Linked DNA regions of Mastigocladopsis repens PCC 10914. The protein of the gene in region 2 binds, or shares a complex with, the protein of the main gene of each other region. Links are inferred from orthologs where the notes say so. Each region holds a gene or a part of one and is shown on either strand. Other genes may lie near its edges. The genes, in order: mnmE and mnmG.

The links.
Region 1: the proteins of mnmG (region 2) and mnmE are in contact, whole or in part, in a solved structure (PDB 9HIP), measured with the Escherichia coli proteins. The link is inferred for Mastigocladopsis repens PCC 10914 from one-to-one orthologs.

The regions. Positions count from the first base shown.
Region 1 is NZ_JH992901.1:548,692-558,579, reverse strand. The notes cover bases 2,588-5,573. They hold mnmE (tRNA uridine-5-carboxymethylaminomethyl(34) synthesis GTPase MnmE), read right to left. Parts: upstream 4,785-5,573; coding sequence 3,390-4,784; downstream 2,588-3,389. Other genes in these bases: MAS10914_RS0104565 (hypothetical protein), read left to right, coding at 4,985-5,215; MAS10914_RS0104575 (SDR family NAD(P)-dependent oxidoreductase), read right to left, coding at 2,588-3,253. In the rest of the region: MAS10914_RS0104585 (peptidoglycan-binding domain-containing protein), read right to left, coding at 1-237; MAS10914_RS0104580 (alkaline phosphatase D family protein), read right to left, coding at 404-1,996; more of MAS10914_RS0104575, read right to left, coding at 2,483-2,587; MAS10914_RS0104550 (CBS domain-containing protein), read right to left, coding at 5,852-6,787; MAS10914_RS0104545 (aspartate carbamoyltransferase catalytic subunit), read left to right, coding at 7,142-8,131; MAS10914_RS0104540 (TldD/PmbA family protein), read right to left, coding at 8,268-9,608; MAS10914_RS0104535 (TldD/PmbA family protein), read right to left, coding at 9,783-9,888. UniProt on the Escherichia coli protein: Exhibits a very high intrinsic GTPase hydrolysis rate. Involved in the addition of a carboxymethylaminomethyl (cmnm) group at the wobble position (U34) of certain tRNAs, forming tRNA-cmnm(5)s(2)U34.
Region 2 is NZ_JH992901.1:3,567,016-3,576,886, forward strand. The notes cover bases 3,818-6,786. They hold mnmG (tRNA uridine-5-carboxymethylaminomethyl(34) synthesis enzyme MnmG), read right to left. Parts: upstream 6,279-6,786; coding sequence 4,356-6,278; downstream 3,818-4,355. Other genes in these bases: MAS10914_RS0118095 (hypothetical protein), read right to left, coding at 3,818-4,118; MAS10914_RS0118105 (D-alanyl-D-alanine carboxypeptidase family protein), read left to right, coding at 6,455-6,786. Outside these bases: MAS10914_RS0118070 (GH1 family beta-glucosidase), read right to left, coding at 1-762; MAS10914_RS0118075 (hypothetical protein), read left to right, coding at 904-1,110; MAS10914_RS35010 (hypothetical protein), read left to right, coding at 1,385-1,549; MAS10914_RS0118085 (hypothetical protein), read right to left, coding at 1,687-1,908; MAS10914_RS0118090 (hypothetical protein), read left to right, coding at 2,316-2,564; MAS10914_RS36665 (VOC family protein), read left to right, coding at 2,546-2,665; more of MAS10914_RS0118095, read right to left, coding at 2,796-3,817; more of MAS10914_RS0118105, read left to right, coding at 6,787-7,327; MAS10914_RS35665 (hypothetical protein), read left to right, coding at 7,356-7,508; MAS10914_RS0118110 (IS5/IS1182 family transposase), read right to left, coding at 7,860-8,780; MAS10914_RS0118115 (MAPEG family protein), read right to left, coding at 8,824-9,150; MAS10914_RS0118120 (TIGR04376 family protein), read left to right, coding at 9,490-9,871. UniProt on the Escherichia coli protein: NAD-binding protein involved in the addition of a carboxymethylaminomethyl (cmnm) group at the wobble position (U34) of certain tRNAs, forming tRNA-cmnm(5)s(2)U34.

The DNA.
Region 1 (9,888 bases), 3.0 Mb from region 2 along the record:
GGAGTTAGCACGCAGAGATTTCCAGGTCAGAGGTCCAGCAATGCCGTCTTGTTTGAGGAGGAATTGATATTGGATAATTTTGACAGCATCCTCTGTTTTGCTTCCAAAAACGCCATCAACCTTAATTTGCTCACGACTACTAAGCCTTTTGTTTAAAAGTGCTTGTAATTCTTTAACTTTGTCACCTTGAGAACCAAGTTTTAATGTGGGGTCATAGTTGGTATTAGCTGCTACCATGATTAACTCAACTCGAATAAAGTACTAATAACTTGATCACGCCCAATTATAAAGATTTCGGATTAGGTTTGGTACACACAAGAGTAATATTTGGGACTAGCGCAGCAGGATAAAATAAACTACGAAGGCACGTAGACGCCCTCGGGCGTCTACAAGTCTATGGGGTTTATTTTTCCGGCGACAAGTCTACACTGTAGAGGGTTTTGCCTTCCAAATTAAGCAATGCTACTGTCATCACCTCTGTAGAACTATCAATTTTGACTGTGCCAAAGAATTGCAAACCCTCACTTGGAGGTCGATTTGGTTTCAAATCTGTCGGTATACCCAAAAATTTCACCTCTGGACCAAAGGTATTGTCGAGTTGGTTTGGTCCAAATGTGCCAGAGTTGAGAGGACCTGCTACGAACTCCCAGAAGGGTTTGAAGTCTTGAAACTGTGCTTTGTTGGGGTCGTAATAGTGCGCTGCTGTGTAGTGTACGTCTGCGGTTAACCAGACAACATTGCTGATATTGTTTTGTTTAATAAACCGTAGTAAATCGGCAAGTTCTAGTTCCCGTCCTAAGGCTGGACCGTCTCCGTTAGCGGCGTTTTCAAACTTGGTGCTACCATCCCGAACTACTAGTCCAATAGGCATATCACTTGCGATGACTTTCCATGTCGCTGTTGATTTCCGCAATCGGTTTTTCAACCAACGCACCTGTGCATTGCCTAAAAATGCCGTTTCTTCACTTTGTTCTGTCTGGCGATTTTCTGTATTTGGTCCCCGGTAGCTGCGCTCATCCAGCATGAAAATGTCTAGTAATGGACCATACTTGAAGGAGCGGTAAATTCTGGTTGGATCATCACCATCAATCCGAATGGGGAAGTATTCCAAAAATGCTTGATTTCCCCGCTGTGCTAATAAGGAAACGTCCTTGACTGTGTAGCGGTCATCGTCCAGTATCTCGCCAGGATACCAATTGTTTGTTACCTCGTGGTCATCCCATTGCGCTAGTATGGGAACCTGAGCATTGAAGCGACGAACGTTTTCATCTAATAGATTGTATATATAATTACCACGGAATTCTGCCAAAGTTTCGGCAACTTTTGATTTTTCAGCTGTGGTAATGTTTTTCCAGATACTGCCGTCATCTAAGTTGACTTCCGATTGGATAACGCCATCGGCATAGATAGTGTCGCCAGAGTGGATGAAAAAGTCTGGGTTGAGTTGCCGGATGGTTTCGTAAATCTTCATACCACCGAAGTCCGGATTAATACCCCATCCTTGACCTGCAGTGTCACCAGACCAAGCAAAGAATATATTTTGCCGATATGCAGGGGCAGTTCGGAAAGTCCCCTCGGCGGGGGCGCTGTAGATTTTTGTATCACCTGAGTCTTGGAAAGTCACTCGGTAGAATATCTGCTGAGATGATGGCAGGTTTTTGAGATAAACTCTTGCTGTATAGTCGCTGGCTTCTGAAGCAGTTGGTCCGACAACTTGTTGTGCATCACGGAAAGATTCATCAGTAGCATATTCTACAATCATCCGGGCAGGGCGATCGCTACGACTCCAAATAATAGCTCTATTGCCATTGATGTCACCACTGGCGACTCCATAAGGTATGGTGGGACGTTCTTTGTCAGAAGTGATTATGGCAGGTGCTTGAGCAAAAACTTGCGATTTTGATAAAACGTTTGTGGCAATGATTCCACCACTAGTGATGGCTGAACGCAGCAAAAACTGGCGACGGTTTAGCTTTTGTGGAGGGTTGGATTTCATAAGATTAAGAAAAAGTTTATTTGCGCGGATTTTACTCCAATCTTTAACCAAAATTTAACCGAATCAAAACGAAAACATTAGAGTAGGAAACCACGAATTACAAGAAATTTATCATATACGATAATACTTTAAACAAGACTAATAGTGCTAAAAGTTGTTAATATTGCACCCCACACATGATTTCTATGAATGAGAACGCCCCATAGTCCTAATGAATCGTTTCTCGCGTTTTCTCGAGGCAAGTATTCTTGAATTTTTCTTATTTTTTTGGCTTTTTGAATTCATGGAAATTCGCAAGAACACAGTCAAAAAGCCTTGAAAAAGCTTTTGCCTATTTCAAGCGATTAGGTGAATAGTTTTAGACTTGTTGCTGAATAATCTTTTCTTAACCTTATTACTTTATAAATTTAATCTTAGACATTCATAAATGAGGGTTTTGTCAAGACTCATTCTTATTAGGCAACAACTCTTTTCTTTTGCCTATTTCTACCAAGGCAAGCGGCTACCATCCCAAGAAAAAAACTGTCCACTATCGCCATCCTGAAGCTGTTCGATGACGGCTAGCAATTGGTTAACTGTGCGTTCCACTGAAAATAATTTTTCCTCTGGTACATTTACTTGAAATGGACGAGAAAGCCGTGTATCAGTTGTACCAGGGTGTAACATGACTACCAAAGTCTTGGGGCTAGTTCTTCTATACTCAATAGCTGCTGTTCGCATTAACATATTGAGTGCAGCTTTCGAGGCTCGATACCCATACCAGCCTCCTAGCTGGTTATCACCAATACTGCCTACTTTAGCAGAAATACTGAGAAAAACGCTGCGCTCATGATGACGGAATAGAGGTAACAGGTGTTTAGTAAGTAGAATAGCCCCAATACTGTTGACTTGAAAGTACCGCATCAAATACTCTGGATTGATACGTCTTAAACTTTTTTCTGGTTGCAAAGCACCATCATGTAGCAATCCTACACAGTTGACAACTAAGTGAAGCTTGTTAACAGCTACACTGATCTGTTGAACAACTTCAACAATCTGTGGCTCCTCAGTAATATCCATCGACAGACAAGTTAATCTGTCAGAATGTTGGCTTTCAAGAGTTAATAACTCGGACGCAGACTCTGGCAGACGATAGGTTGCATACACTTTGGTAAACCTGTCATCTTGCAGTAATTTTTGCACAAAACCTAAACCAATGCCTTGGCTTGCTCCGACAATCAATGCATTGGCGTTGTTAATTCCTTCGAGAAAAGACATTCGTTTCTATTCACAAACTTTGTAAATAAATTTAAACCATCCAATGGCAGATGAGAAGCCTGTGCTAAGTTTCAATGCTAAAATTGTCACAACGAAGCGCGAAGACGTGTAGACGCCCTTTGGGCGTCTGTGTGGTTTACTTCCCAATACAAAACTTACTAAAAATCCGCTCAAGAACTGATTCTGTCACTTCTTCCCCTGTAATTTCCCCTAAAGCATAAATTGCACCTCGCAGGTCAATTGTCCAGAAATCAAGAGGTAACTGCTGGGCAATTGTCGCTTGCACCTGTTCCAGGGATGTTTTCGCTTTTACCAATGCTGCTGCTTGTCGTTGGTTAATGGCTAAATCCAAGTCTGCGGCTTGCACTTTGCCTGAACTGACTGCTTCCAAAATCGCTGCTTCTAACGCTGCAATACCTTGGTTTTGAGCAGCTGCTGTTTTGACAACCTGTTTAATGGTGTTGGGTATCCCAACATCAAACCTATCATGGCACGTCTGGACAAGGTCAATTTTATTAATCACTAAAATTAACGGACGGTGTTGCACCTGTTCGTAAATTTCTAGGTCTGCTGCTGTCCAACCTGCTTGGGCATCAATGGTCAACAGCACTAAGTCGGCTGCACTCGCTGCACGGCGGGAACGCTCAACCCCTATCTTTTCTACTTGGTCTTGTGTTTGGCGAATTCCTGCTGTATCGAGTACCTGTACGGGAATTCCGCCGACAACCAATTGTGATTCCACCACATCACGGGTTGTACCGGGTAAGTCGGTGACGATCGCTCTGTCAGTTCTGCTCCAAGCGTTCAATAAGCTCGATTTTCCTACATTCGGACGCCCGACGATCGCCACTTTCAAACCCGTACGCAACAGTTCCCCTTTGTCAGCAGTTGCCAAAATGCGGGAAATTTCCACAGAAATTTTCTCGATTTCTGATATGATGGCTTTATCATCCAAAGGTGGCAAATCTTCCTCAAAATCTATCCGTGCTTCAATTTCTGCTAAAACATCTAAGCAGTTAGCGCGTAACTGACGGATAGGATAAGCTAATTTCCCTTGTAAACCTACGAGTGCTGCTTGTGCTGCTTGGGGCGATCGCGCTCCCACTAAATCGGCAATACTTTCTGCCTGAGTTAAATCTAGTCGCCCATTCAAAAACGCCCGTAGGGTAAATTCTCCTGGTTGTGCTAGTCTTGCGCCATTTTCGAGACATAATTGCAAGACCTGCTGCACCACCATAATTCCCCCGTGACAGTGGAATTCCACCACATCTTCACGGGTGTAAGAACGAGGTGCTTTCATGAGGAGCAAAAGTGCTTCATCCACCAGTTGCTGCGTTTGGGGATGGCGGATGTAACCATAGAGGATGTGGTGGCTTTCCCAAACTTGACGCCCTGGTGCATAAAAAAGAGTTTGAGCAATTTGCATTGCTTCCAAACCGGACACGCGCACAATGCCGACGCTACCCTGTTGAGGAACAACAGCAGTGGCGATCGCGGCGATGGTTCCAGTGGTAGCAAAAATTTCCGACATCTGCGCCCTTTTAACCAAGATATTGAATCTATATTCGATTGTAGAGACATTACAATGCAACTGTAGAGGCGTGGCGTGCCACGTCTCTACAGTTTTTTAGATTTTAGAAATGTTGCATGGAAGATCCACACGGCAATCACAAGGTTAAGATTTACTAGAGCAACACAAGTCTTTGTGCTCCACAGTAGGAATTGCTGTAGATGACTGCCGTTCTGAAAATGACTACTCAGGAGGTTTGCGTGGAAGAGGATAAGGGAAATAATCCTGAAACCAAAACCAACGACAGCGCTTTAGATGAAAAATCCCATGTAGAGGAGGCGTCAAAGTTCATCCAAGAGACTTCTTTAGAAAAAATGCATGAAATAGCTGAAGCAGCACGACTCAAAAAACTTATGGAACCTCCAAAATGGGTTTTTCCAGAAGATACTTAAGATTGAGTAGAACGCAGAACGCAGAATGACCCCACGGATAAACCCGGGGGATTCAGCCACCGAAAGAATGTTTCTTTTCTCCATAATTAAAAACAGGCGGCTCTTGACCTCTACTCTTCACCCAGTTGTATAGAACTTGGCTGACCACAGCCTACGTATTCGTAGTTAATTCTGAGTTCTGACAACTGAGTTCTGAGTTCTTTTTCGGTAAATAAAGAAGAGTGAAGAATGAAGAATGAAAAAACTTCTTCTATCTTTATCTCTTCTTTTTTTTTTAGAGCATAAACTCTACAAAACATCTGGCTCAATATTCAATTCTCGTAGTTTTGCGACTAAACGCTCAACTCGTTGCGTTTGTTGAAAAGCAACGTCTTCCAGTGTTGAAATGAGTTGCCCATTTAGAGTAAAAAAGCGCAACTTGAGCTGATGAATACCTAAGTATAAACATAGCTATTGACTCCATAACCAGCCTTGGGGATTGGGTTCCAAAAGATAACATCTTTTGGTTTTGGAATCTCTAAATCTTTGGCGACAGAAATGGCGGGAAGTCTCTGGGTGCTACAAGTTTAGTCTAGCAGTGACAGACTCGTAGTTGCGATAGATGTGCAACGACAAAGACAATGACCAATCTTGTAGCTATCTAACTGTCTTCTGCAAAGTTTCGATGACTCCATACATTTGTACAGGATCGAGGACTCGCAGTAAGCTGCTTTGAGTCACAATACCGAGTCCCGTCCCTCCATGCCAAGACACCACCAATCTTCTCGTATGTCGCCGTTGCATCTGGTGAAGAGCAGTCCATAAAGAATCCTCAGGATTGAGCAGAAATAGGGGTGTACTCATCACAGTTTGGGCCAGAACTTCAGATAGATTCACTTGCATTGCCTGAAATTGTACAATGTCTTGCTCAGTGACGATTCCGATCGGAAGGTGAACGAATTGTCCCAAATCTGACTGTAGTTGTTCCTCGGTAATTACGACACAGCTAATCCGAAACTCTGCCATGACCTGAGCTAAAGTCAATACCGAAACAGTCCTTGGGGCACGAATGACATGGGTTGTCATCACATCTGCCACACGCATGAACTTCAGGAGATGAACAGGGCGTAAAATGTTACGAATACTCTCGTGAGAAACAACACCAATAACTTCGCCCTTTTGTCCTACTATCGGCAGGTGGCGAATGCGATATCGCCGAAATAGAAATAAAGCAGCAAAAACATCTTTAAAAGCAGCTTGCTCTAGGGTAATCACTGGCTGCGTCATGACTTCAGCTATTGTCACCGTTCCAAAATCGATGCCATCTGCCGTTAGCCGTACAATATCCCGTTCTGTAAAAATTCCCAGTAACTCTGTTAAGTGCATCACTAAGACACAGCTAGAGCCTGTCTCATATATGGTAAATGCATTTGCTGGTGAATGAACACCAGATAAGGAGCAACTGTGAATTTGCTTTTGGTTCATTAAAGCAATGACATCTACCAGCAATGTTGTCGGTGCAACAGTGAGTGGTTGATAGTCTATTGCCGCCTCTATTGCTGGTTCACTCAGCAGCAGGTCATCAAGTTGCATGGCTGATTTGTCTAAGGAACACTGTTTCATAATGTAGCAAGACTTGACGAATTCCTTACCTGTTTCAATCCGTGGTAAATTTTGTTACTTTTCGTTACATTTGCTTGGGACTTAAAATCTAAGAGCAATTGAGACAACCTGGTATCTATTTTGATAGATGCCAGGTGGTATGATTTGGTCTGCATATGTAAATGAAAAAACTGTAGAGATGCGTTAAAATGAGCGCCACTGAAACAACAATAGGAGTGAGAAAAACTCAACTCGCAAGCAGGCTCCAATCGGCTTTACAAGTGTGCATCAATGCTCCTATGACAGTGTGCTGCGTGTCTCTTAGACGAAAATCGTTATTCTTTTATGTCTAATACCACCTGGACTCGTCACCACATTCTTTCCCTAGCTGATTTCACCACAGTTGAGTACGATACTGTTTTGCAAACTGCTGCCAGTTTTCAAGAAGTCCTATCAAGGCGCACGAAAAAAGTACCAACCTTGCAGGGACAGGTGGTGGCGAATTTATTTTTTGAGTCATCAACCCGCACTCGCAGCAGTTTTGAACTCGCTGCTAAACGGCTCTCGGCAGATACGCTAAACTTTGCCTCAGCAACGTCTTCCATGACAAAAGGAGAGACGATTCTCGACACGGCAAAGACTTACTTGGCAATGGGAACTGATATTATGGTGATTCGCCATCGGGAGGCGGGAGTCCCCAATGCGATCGCCCAAGAAATGGATCGTCTAGGAGTCCGAGTCAGTGTCCTCAATGCTGGTGATGGTCAACATGAGCATCCTTCTCAAGCCCTGCTAGACTTATTTACTATCTGTACTCTCCTTGACCCTGATCTTCCCCGCATCGAACTTTTAAAAGATAAAAAGATTGCCATTGTTGGGGATATTCTACATTCGCGGGTAGCACGCTCGAATATCTGGAGTTTTACAGCAAGTGGCGCTCATGTGCATCTAGCAGCACCACCCACACTCTTACCTAAATTATTCTTAGATTACGGTGAAAGCAGACCAGGCAAACTGTTTCTCCATTGGGAGTTAGAACCCGCTTTGCAAGATGCTGATTTTGTCATGACTTTGCGCTTGCAAAAGGAACGGATGACTGCTCATTTATTGCCTTCTTTACGAGAATATCACCAAATGTTTGGTATTACACACTCAAGGCTGCAACTGTGTAAGCCAAATGTCAAAGTTTTGCACCCTGGTCCAGTTAACCGTGGTGTCGAAATTAGCTCAGAATTGATGGATGACCCGGAATTTAGCTTAATTCAAGCTCAAGTGAGCAGTGGTGTTGCCGTTCGCATGGCGCTGCTCTACTTAATTGGTAGCGGTAAGAGTTAGTGGTTAGTAGTTAGTGGTTAGTAGAGAGTAGAAACAACTCACAACTCACCACTAACAACCAAAATATTAGTGTTGTTCGGGAAATTACCCATAATCAAACTTCTTTGTAGTGAGGACTTTAGTCCTCACTACCAATTTATTCTCCCGTAATCGACAATTCATCAACCCAGATTTTGGGACACACACCTCCGGGAGTCAACTCTGGTTCTTTTTCCACAAAAATAATCGACTTGAGGAGTTCTAGAAAATCTCCTGCAACAGTTGCTGATTCAATGCTTGTCTTCACACCATTATTGACAAGCCAACCATCAAATGGTAAAGAAAAAGAACCTTGTAAGGCTTTCACCCCTGCATGAAGAGCTTGCAAATCATCAATAAAAATCACATTTTCAGCGGTTTCCAGGCTCAATTCCTGTTCACCAGGTGCGGCTGCAAAGACGTGATAAAAGTTGGGGCTGACAGAGACTTTTGCACCAATATTGGCGTTACCTGTCGGCTTGGCATTCATTCTTTTAGCAGTCCCTGCACTGTGGAGAAAGCCTGTTAAAATACCATTTTCAATTAATGAAACTTTACGGGTAGGAGTTCCTTCGCCATCAAAAGTTTCTGCACCAATGTTTGCCGGATGCAGTGCATCATCGCACACCGAAAGCAGAGGAGAAGCAATTTGCTTGCCTAAATCATCAGGGCTAGATAAACTTTGCTTGTCCAGAATACTTTGAGCATTAAACAAGTTGGAAAAAGCACCCAATAGACTCAAGAAAGCATCTGGTGAGAAAACAACTCGATATTTACCAGACTTGATTTTTTCGTAGTTCAAGTGGCTGATAGTTTTCTCTGCCGTTTCTTTGATACAACCATTGATGTCTAGAGTATCTAAACTTTGGCTGATTCTAAAAGCGCCACCACTGCGGGGTTTTCTCCCGTCTTCGTCAGTTTTGCTGTAAAGATAAATCGATGCTATTGAGCCAGATTCTGTTCTCATTGCACCATCGCTGTTGAGATAGAATTTGTCAATATCTCTTTGCGCCAAACTATTGTATGGTACTCCTTGAATAGCCGGATGAGCTGCTAGAACTTCTTTTTCAGCCGCTAACAGGCTTTCTATCAGTTGAGAAACAGGTGCTTGGGGTGCTTTCTCGTGTGATGAATTAGGAATAGGAACAGTAGACTCTGGGCTAAAATCAGGGACATTTTCTTTCACACCAAAGAAACTCGCTTCGTAAGCTGTTTTTAAAGCTAATTCAAGTCCTTGGGGGTCTACATCTGTCGTGCTGGTGACACCCATTGTATTGTCTTCATTCCAGACACGCACGGTGACACCAGAAAGATTAGAGGCTTTCACTTGCTTAGGCTCACCTTGATCCACTTGTACACCAGTTTGGTCTACAGTTGAACCATAGATGTCGAATTTTTTAATGCCAATCTTCTCAGCAGTTTCCTTGGCGTAAGTTGCAATTTCGTTGATATTCGGCATAGTTCATCAATTTTGAATTTTGAATTTCAAACCACAGATGGACACAGATGGACACAGATAAATTACATCGGTGTAGCCTACGGCACGGCTTACGCCTACATCTGTGTTCATCTGTGGTTCTAAAAATAAATAGGCATCTTCTGTTGGGTGAGCGATCGCCCACCCGAAGATAATTTAGCGTCCGCCTACGGTAATCGAATCAACCTTGATGTGAGGCTGTCCTACGGTTGTGTAGATACTGCCACTGACAGAACCACAGAAGCCGGGTGCAAGAGACAAA
Region 2 (9,871 bases):
ATTCACCCAATTGGTGTGGAAGGCGCTTTTTGCTGCTGCAATATTGGCAGGAGATTCGTTGATGGGAACTGTAACCGCGATGTTATCCACCAAGGAAACTTGACAGGGAACGGGTGAAGCAGCACGAATGGCTTGGCATCCCGTACCATGAGCAAGTAAGGCATGGTGAGAAGTTTGCCAAACTTCCTTTCGACTCCTGAGTTGTTTTCCTGGGGCGTGCTGTGGTTGCTCCTCAACATCATAACTTAGGTGGGTAAAGCAGGGGATTTCGTTGAGAGTCATCCAATGGGTGATGCGATCGCCCAACCGCTTCACCACAACTGTGACATAATCAGCGTAATCGTGTGCTATCTGGCGACTTTGCCAGGTACCATACAAGTCTTCTAGTGCTTGGGGAGTATCCCAGTGATACAAGGTTGCATGAGGAGTAATGCCGTACTCGTGCAAGCAATCTACCAAGCGTTTGTAGAAATCAATGCCCTCTTCATTGACTGCGCCGCGACCATCAGGAATGATGCGCGTCCATGCGATACTAAAGCGATAGTGTTTGATGCCCAATTCTGCCATGAGCTGGACATCTGCTTTGTAGCGATGGTAATGGTCGCAGGCTACAGCACCCGTATCGCCGTTAAGAACCTTTCCCCGAGTAGCGCTGAAGGTATCCCACACGCTGGGCTTGCGTCCACCTTCTCGATATGCGCCTTCAATTTGATACGCAGCAGTCGCAGCACCCCAGTAAAAATCCTCTGGAAATTTATACATAGTCACAATCTTAGGCAACGTAACCATTCTCTTAAAGAATGACAAAGTCTGCTCCATCAAGTTATTGTAAAGATTGATGACAAAAACGAAACTTCTCATGAAGAAGTTGTAGTCAACAGAACCACATAGATTTTTCCGGCTATGATGTTAATCCGTGATGTCGTTCAAGAGGCTATAACAACTGGATATCTCAGCGTTGCAGCGGAAGAACAATTGCGAATTCTTCTGAAGACAAAGTATGAGTTAGAAGATTTTGATGCTTTCATGACATTGCAAGAAGCTGCTAGTTTGGGAAAAATTCGGCAGGAGTCCCGTGAGTTGAGACTGTGCGGGCAGCAGGTGTCATAATGGATGTGAGCTGATCTTCTCTTGTTATCGTTGCGCTCAAGCAATTGCGAAAATTGTGGTTAGTGTAACTCTATCAAATATCAAATAATTAGACAGATTCTGTACATCGCTTCGGGAGTTTGTCTTCGTTTTTTCTTTTTCCGGAAATTACTCTTTGTAGAGTGATGATCTTGATAGAGATGTAGGCATATAGATAAGGTTCAGGCAATGATTGCAGATTTATCGATGCCTCAAGAATCACAAACCCCGAAACCACAACATACAGGTGAATACCATGACTACTGTAGAAATTGACTCAAACAAACAGGAAAACAAATCCGCTAAGAAGAAGCAATCTTTTCGTCCCACGAATATTGGTACTCCTTTAGCACCTTTGCGACCCCGTCAGAGAAAAGAGCAGGAGCATGAGCTACTGAGCGATTGGGATCATGCAAGCTGATTTTTACCTAGATATTCGTGAATCTGTTGTTGCAGTAGTGCGATTGTCCCAAAAGGCTCGCCATCGCCGCCATCGCGATAGATAGTCTTGAAACCAAGTTACCAGCTGTCTGCTATACTTTGTAGTAAGTTGGGCATTCACTCACAATAAAGATTCTCATACACTAGATAATCCTGAATTTCTTGCGTTACGCTTCCTAGCTTTTGTTCTCCGTACCAGTAGATAATGAGAGATAAGCCAAACGCAACAGTCAGAATAACAGCTACTTTGCTTGTTCTACTTTCGGCTTGCTCTATAGCTGATGATACAACCAGCAAGACAGTAGATAAAAAGAAGATTAAGCCAAAGATGCTTGCCATGATATGTCACCCTGTTATAACTATTGAAAAATTGCGCCACGGCATCCTGCACGAAATCCTGTGGCGCTTTGTTGTTTGTCTAGGTTAATTGTCCATCAGTTCCTGAAAATCGAATCTTCAAAGCTTTATTGTTACAGCTTTGAAATATTTTCTGATTTTGTCAGAACCATAGCGCAAAAATTAAGATACAGCGTATTGCAGGTTTATGAGGTACAGTAACAACAGTTTGTAAACCAGTGTTTTAAATGCTTAGGATTAACTAAATCGAGTGCGGTTGCAATAAGAACATCAACCATTTTTGTTGTCATTGGAGAAAACTGTCGTAAAAAAGCTTTTACAGCTATTTTCAGGTAAAGAGACCACACTGTAAGGGCATACGCCCCTACGTTCGATGATGGTTCAAATACATGAAAACTGCTGTATGTGTGACAGTACGCTTACTCTTGTATTTGGCTCCCATTCGCATTGCAGACATTGCACAACAACAATTAGCACTCGAATTTACAGACTGCAATCGGTTCCCACTGCGAATTTTGCTCACCCGTGACCAAGAGCAGACATCGAATCGCGATACTTGGACGGTTGGATTTATAACTCAATTATTGCAGCAGATGTTGACGCTGCATACACAATCGCTGTGGAAGCAGGAGCCATAGAAGTTGTTAAGCCGCGAAGAATGCCTTGGGGACAAATTGTGTCTCGCGTGCGTGACTTAAACGGGATTTTGGTAAGTATCGTCAGTCAGCCACAACGCTGATGCAAAGACACAAAGAAATTTTTCCTATCGGTTATTAAAGGGACTTAATGCCAAGAAGTGGTTATTGGGTTGGGGGCGCATAGGTTATCAAGATATTCTTGACCATCAAGTAACCCCCTCACACCAATAACTAAAAAGTCTGACCTGCATAAATCGAACGGACTTCACCGTTGCGGCGGATGACGGCTTCGCCATTGGCAACATTGACCAAAGTCCAACCGCTTGAGCCGATAGCTTCACCGACTTCAACGCGGCGACTGACGCCGTTAATTTTAAATAAGGCAGCAGATTTGTTCCCTAACTCTAGTAATCCTTCCAAGGTGTGGGAAACAGCAGCAAGCTCTGGAGTCGTTACTGTGGAAGCCATTTCCTGTTTTTCTGGTGCTAGACTGAGCGCTGGTGCTGGTGCTGCAACGCTGGAAGGCTCAACTGGCGGTACAGCCATAGGCTTGGCTACAGCTACAGGGTTAAGTTCTGGACGTACAGCCGCAAGCGCTTGTACAGTGGCAGGCTTGACTGATTTTTGCCCCTTATTAAGGGCTATTTTGACAGGAGGCGCAGGTTTAGAAGCATTCGCCAAGGTCTTCTTAGGGACTGTAGTAGCTACTGGTGGTAAGGGGTTGGAAGTGCCAGCAATAGGTGGAAGCGTGTAGCGCATGGGCTGTGGCGCTTGATACACCGGAATGTAGATGCGTTCAACAACCTTTGTAGAGTTGCTAGAGGCTGGTGGGACATTATTTGCAGCTACGGGTGCTGGTAGATGACCTGTTGGTTGAGGGGTGATATATGCAAGGGCTGTTTGGTTGGCTGGAGTAGCAGTAGTAAGGGCGGTTTTTGCAAACCTGAGATTGCTTTTTGCTTCTTGTTTGTCAATAACTGCTAGTGCTCCCATTATATAGTTAACCAAATCTGCCTCAACTTGCGCTTTGGTTGGCAATTGGGGTTGCGCTTTGGTTGGCTGGGGCTGCACCTGCGGTTTGAGGAGACTTTGCTGAAGTGATTTGGAAACTAAACGATTGAGCAGCCCAGAGTTTAGTACCCAAAAAACACTAGCAATGGCTAATCCGATGGTGACTCCCACCCAAAGCACTATGCTCTTTGTCTGTTGAGATTTTTGAGGTGGTTTGCTTATGGGTCTACTAACACCTGGAGTACCTACTACTACTGTACTCAAGGGGTTGTTCCTAGCTTTGGAAACTTTCTGTATGGGGCGGATCTGTGTTTCTGGGATGACAATTTGCGGTACTGTCACCATTTGCACATGACGAATGTGCTCTTGAGGCAGCGCCGTTTGGAAAGGTAGGTTATCATTACCATCCAGAATCAGGTCGATTTCGGCAAAGAGTTCATCCATCAAGCCATCAGCATAGGTTTCTATTGACCAGGGTTCGCTGGCGATTAACTCCTCTGATGATTCTGGAAGAATGAGATACGTATTGGCTTTTTGTGACATAGCGTTGTTAACTTCTGGCTCCTGGGAAGATAAATTTCGTTTCCCCTGCCTACAAATAAAGACTTTGGATAAAATATCCCATCTCTCGTTTTAATCAACGAGTTGATTGACAGTTGGTATGAAATTCTACTTTAATCCAGGGACTGTTGATGATGCCAGTTATTAATTTAATGTCATCTATCATACCAGTCTCCTGAGATTTCCCCTACCACTATACTCGCTCTTGTGGAGTTGTTTTCAAGCCAACGCTGGAAATTCCCTTTGGGTTTTGGTTTTACGTAATTCTAGATAAATGAGCAAGGCATTGATATCAGCTGGATTTACGCCTCCAATGCGAGCAGCTTGACCGATGGTCAAGGGTTTTACCTTGCTCAGTTTTTCCCGTGCTTCTTTAGAAAGAGTATCAATGGCTGCATAATCCAAGTCCGCAGGTAACTGGCGGTGAGCCTGACGGGCAATTTGGTCTATCTGATTTTGCTGTCTTTGCAAATAGCCAGAATACTTGATGTCAATTTCTGCGCCTTCTTTCTCGATGCGATCGAGATTGGGATTTCCCAATCCGAATTTGTCGAGGTCTACATAATGCAATCCTGGACGCCGCAGTAAGTCAGCTAGGGTAATTGAGCCTTTGATGGCTTGTTGAGTGGCAAGGGCGATCGCCCTTCCAATATCATCATGCTCTTTCACCCGTGTGGCGTACAGCCGTTCTTTTTCTGCTGCAATCTTCTCTTGCTTGCGAGTAAAAAGCTCCCAACGTCGGTCATCGATCAAGCCGATTTCCCATCCTAATGGTGTCAAGCGCTGGTCGGAATTATCAGACCGTAGTATTAGTCTATACTCGGATCTACTTGTGAGCATACGGTAAGGCTCCCGTAAGTCTTTCGTACATAGGTCGTCAACTAGCGTACCGATGTAACTTTGTTCACGAGGGAAAACAATCATTTCCTGACCACGAACAAGACGAGCTGCATTGATTCCAGCCACCAAACCTTGAGCTGCTGCTTCTTCATAGCCAGTTGTTCCGTTAATTTGTCCAGCACAGAACAGCCCTTCTACCTTCTTAGTCATCATTGTGGGATAACACTGGGTAGCAGGTAAATAATCATACTCTACAGCATAAGCTGGGCGGAGCATGACACAGTTTTCTAAACCCGGGAGACTCCGTAACATTTGCAGTTGCAAATTTTCAGGCAACCCTGTAGAAAACCCTTGAATATAAAGTTCGGGGATATCTCGTCCTTCGGGTTCAATGAAAATTTGGTGGCTTTCCTTGTCGGCAAAGCGTACAATCTTATCTTCAATACTGGGACAATAACGCGGTCCTTTGGCATCCACCCACCCCCCATAAACTGGGGATAGTTGTAGATTTTCCCGAATCAGGCGATGGGTTTCGGGTGTGGTGCGGGTAATATAACAAGGCAGCTGCTCCCGTTCTACCCAGACCTCTGGGTCAAAGCTAAACCAGCGGACTTCCTCATCTCCTGGCTGGGGTATCATCTTACTGTAGTCTACAGACCGTTTGTCTACCCGTGCGGGGGTTCCCGTTTTTAGTCTTCCTGTTTCAAATCCCAAGCGATTGAGGGTTTGGGTTAAACCCTCGGCGGCAAATTCTCCAGCACGTCCCGCCGCCATTGACTTGTTACCAACCCAAATCCGTCCTCCCAAGAACGTACCCGTCGTCAAGATGACTGCTTTGCACTGAAACGCCACACCAAAATACGTCTGAAGACCGATAATCTCATCGTTTGTGCCCAGCACCAAATCTGTGACCATTGCCTCGCGGATTGTCAAGTTTTCTTGGTTCTCAACAAGAGCCTTCATCACAGCTGCATATTCTCGTTTATCTGTCTGGGCGCGTAATGCCCAAACCGCAGGTCCCCGTGAAGAGTTGAGAACGCGCTTTTGCAAATAAGTGCGATCCGCCATTTTGCCCATTTCCCCGCCAAGGGCATCCACCTCATGGGTCAACTGGGATTTTGCTGGACCACCCACTGCTGGGTTACAGGGTTGCCAAGCAATTTTATCCAAGTTAAGTGTCAACAGTAAAGTACGACAGCCAAGGCGTGCGGTAGCAAGGGCTGCTTCACAACCGGAGTGACCTGCACCGACGACGATGACATCAAAAGCGTCTTGGAATTCAACACAAGTGTGCATGGTCATACTTTAAAGCAAGCATATAGTCAATCTCAATGTTAACCGATACAGTGGTTGCATCGCCGTAAATTCCAATCGCATTGTATATTTTGAGCTTTGGCTTTCTTGAAAAGCGATTGAAAGATTGATAGGGTGATTGCCACCATTGAAACCAGAGGATATATCTACCGTAAACTAGGACAATGAAACGCTTTTTTAAAAATGCCTTTTTTTACATTCTAATTGCTTTTATTTCTTTTGCATTAGTGGCTAGTCAAGCAATCACACGCCATATGGTCATGGCAAATATTCAAAATACAGCAAATTGTCTAATTGCTCCTTCTGTGGACGATAGAAACTTAATTATAAATTGTACAAATCTTCCTCAACGAGTCATATCTCCCACTCCAAACCTACCTCCAATTCCCAACCCGAATTTGACTGACAAAGAGCGGTTTTTGGCAGCAATTACAGGTCATTTACCAACAATTCCTGCTCCTAACACATTTGAATACATATTACTGCGAGCATATGGTGCAGTTTTCATCAATCAAAAACCTGAAATTAAACTACCGCCAAAAGTTGTATTTAATAACGAGCAGGAAACAAAACAGTTTCAATCTACTCTAACACTGAGTAAAGTAAATGGTACAAGTAACTGTTATTTACAAAAGTCAGCGGCAGATGCTTTAAATATAGCAATGCAAGTACAAATTCCTCTAAAATCAGGTTATGGCGCTAGTGATTGTACTCGCAGTTTTGCTACCAATTTAAGATTTTGGCAGAAATACGCAAACAGAAATACTTTAGAACAAGTGCAGCTGGGTAAGGAAACAAAAATTCTTGGTGTTGTTGCACCTCCAGGCACATCACAACATCTTTGGGGACTAGCAGTTGATTTAAGAGTATCAAATGAAGTGCAGAAACAAGCTCTTAATAAAAATGGTTGGTATCGGACTGTAGAATATGATACGCTTCACTGGACTTATGTCGGTTTACCACCAGAAAGATTGACCCAATTTGGTTTTCAAAATAAAGTTGTTGGGGGAATTAACTATTGGATAACACCTCTTTAGATCTAATTCATAAAGTAAAAATAAAGAAGTGTTTGCTGGGCAGTTTCAAGTAAGTGGTAGAATTGAACTACATAGATTATGGACTGCGATGGCACGCAGCGATCGCCGCACAGGCGCGATGCTCCCAGAGGGAGCCGCGCAAGGCGCGTCGAGCTTATTAGGGTTGATTGTATCAAGATAATGTAAAATCCTGAAATGCTTATCTTGAAAGACTTATAAGCTACCCACAAAGTGTGTAAGGGCTGCGCGGAGCGCGATGAACCACACTGCAAGTGTGGCAATGAGGTACAAGTAGAATCGAAGCATGATGAGATTGAATGTGCAATAGACATCTCCGAAAATACTCAAATTGTTTGCCGAAGTGACTTTTAGCGTGCGATTGCCCAAGGGGCACTGCGCTTCGCGCAATCGCCAATTCCAAAAGTGAGCTAGACAACACGTAACAATAAGGGTTTGAGATGTTTCTTATTAAGAAGAGGGCAAAAATAAGTGGCTATGTACAGGAATTGTACTTGAGAATTATTCCGCTCTTTTATGATGAGAAAACTAAGGTTCCAAGTCGGAGTCTTACAAGTCCACAAATAGTCATAATTATTTGTTCATATTTATTAGGATTTAACCGAAACCGTTCTTGGGCTACTCGGAATATTTTCACGACACGAATTAAATGTTCAACAAATATTCGTTCCTTGGCCAATTCTTTATTTCGTTCTTTTTGTTCCGGAGTTAATTCTTGTTTTTTTGGCTTTTTCGTTGGGGTCTTGATTGATTCTTCTCCTGCGTATGCTTTGTCACCATGAAACCTCTGATTGGGGTCAAATCCTTTTTGATGTTCCCGAAATAAATTGATGTCACTTTTTGTTCCTGGTTTTCCTGCTACTACATCAATAATATCTTTCCCCTCAGGTAAAACGATAATTTGATTTTTCATAGTATGGTTTTTCTTTTTGCCAGAGTAATATTCTTTTTGCTCTTCATATTCCCCAGGCCGCTCTCTTGGCTGTTCATAGCTATCTACTATTAGCTCAAACTCGGTTAAAATTTCTTGAACAACTTGGTAGTCACTTGAGTTTTTTTTTACCTGCTCAAGTAGGCTTGGTGGTAATAATTCTCCTAGAATTGGAAACCAATAATTGAATGTATCGTTTGCAGTTGTCTCACTTACCCCAAATTGGATGCCCAGCAATTGAAATGTTGTTAAATGTCTGAGATATGTCAAAGTTAAAATTATTTGCTCTTCCAACGACAGTTTAGGTCTGCGACCTCCTCCACCCGCAATAATTCTTACCTTTTTAGACTCAGATGATACTTGTTTTTGGTTATGCACCTCTCTCGCTTGTTCTAAAAGTTGCTCTAATTGCTCATACTTGAGACCAATTAAACGCTGTGCATCTAGAGGATGATGTTGAATATGCTCAAATAGAGAACCCACAATAGTTTGGTAAAAATACATTTGTATATGATTTTACCAGGAATTATTTATTTTCCGGAGATGTCTAATGGACAGCGCTATGCAATACGCGAAATACAACAAAGACCCACGCAGCGTTCACATACACTGTATCCACCTGCTTTGTGATGAACAGGTATAGAACGAGTGCATAAAAAAGTACTGGGATCTCAAACAGGTTCTTGAGGTTATCGGATGGATTGGATACGTTTGGTGGCGAAATCTGCGCCAGTGTGCCAGGTACAGTAAGATCCTGCGAGCGCATCTTTCTACTTGTAATGAAACTAATACGGCGGATGTACATATATACCCAAACCAGGAGTGTCAGAAACACTGTTGCAAAGAATGGACTGAAGATTGCATCTTGCGTCATTTTTACCTCTCAAAGTTGAGTATTTAGATGGTTAGTGGGCGATAATAGATTTCTCCGAAAGGAACCGCACCAAGTATCCCGGATAAAGCCCAATATAGGCTGAGTATTTCAAGACTTCTAGACCTCGAACGGGTACAATTCAGACAACTTGATCTATGAATTGTCCTCTACCACTACCAAAGTGGGAAATAGTAGTCAGACTTGAAAATACATAGTGAATACGTAGAGGTGGGTTAACGGTTGTGAGTTGACACAAGCCACAAGCAGGATAAAACCAGCTTTCCCGGCCCGATAATAATGACTACAATAAAAAAGCACCTAACCTCTGGAGTTGTCGCAGTGGGCTTATTTGACGATTTTAGTCGGTTTCTGGAAAACCGCTTGGAAGAATTCTTGCGTAATAATCCGCATTTGGAGTTGGAAGCGTTGTTAGAACAGCTGCGTGAGCAAGAGGAAGACACTTTAAAGCTCATTGCAGATTTACAATTGCAGGAGAAGCGATCGCAAGAGCAAGTTCTGTCTACTGCTCAAGAAATCCAAAGGTGGCATATCCGTGTAGAAAAGGCAAAAGCCGCTAATAGACAGGATTTAGCGGCTGCTGCTGGACAGCGAGAAGCTGCACTGTTGCGTGAAGGAAATCAGCAATGGGGACAGATGCAAGGGGTGAAAGAACGCATTACCCAAGCTAAGGAGCTATTACGGAAAATACAACAACGGCGAC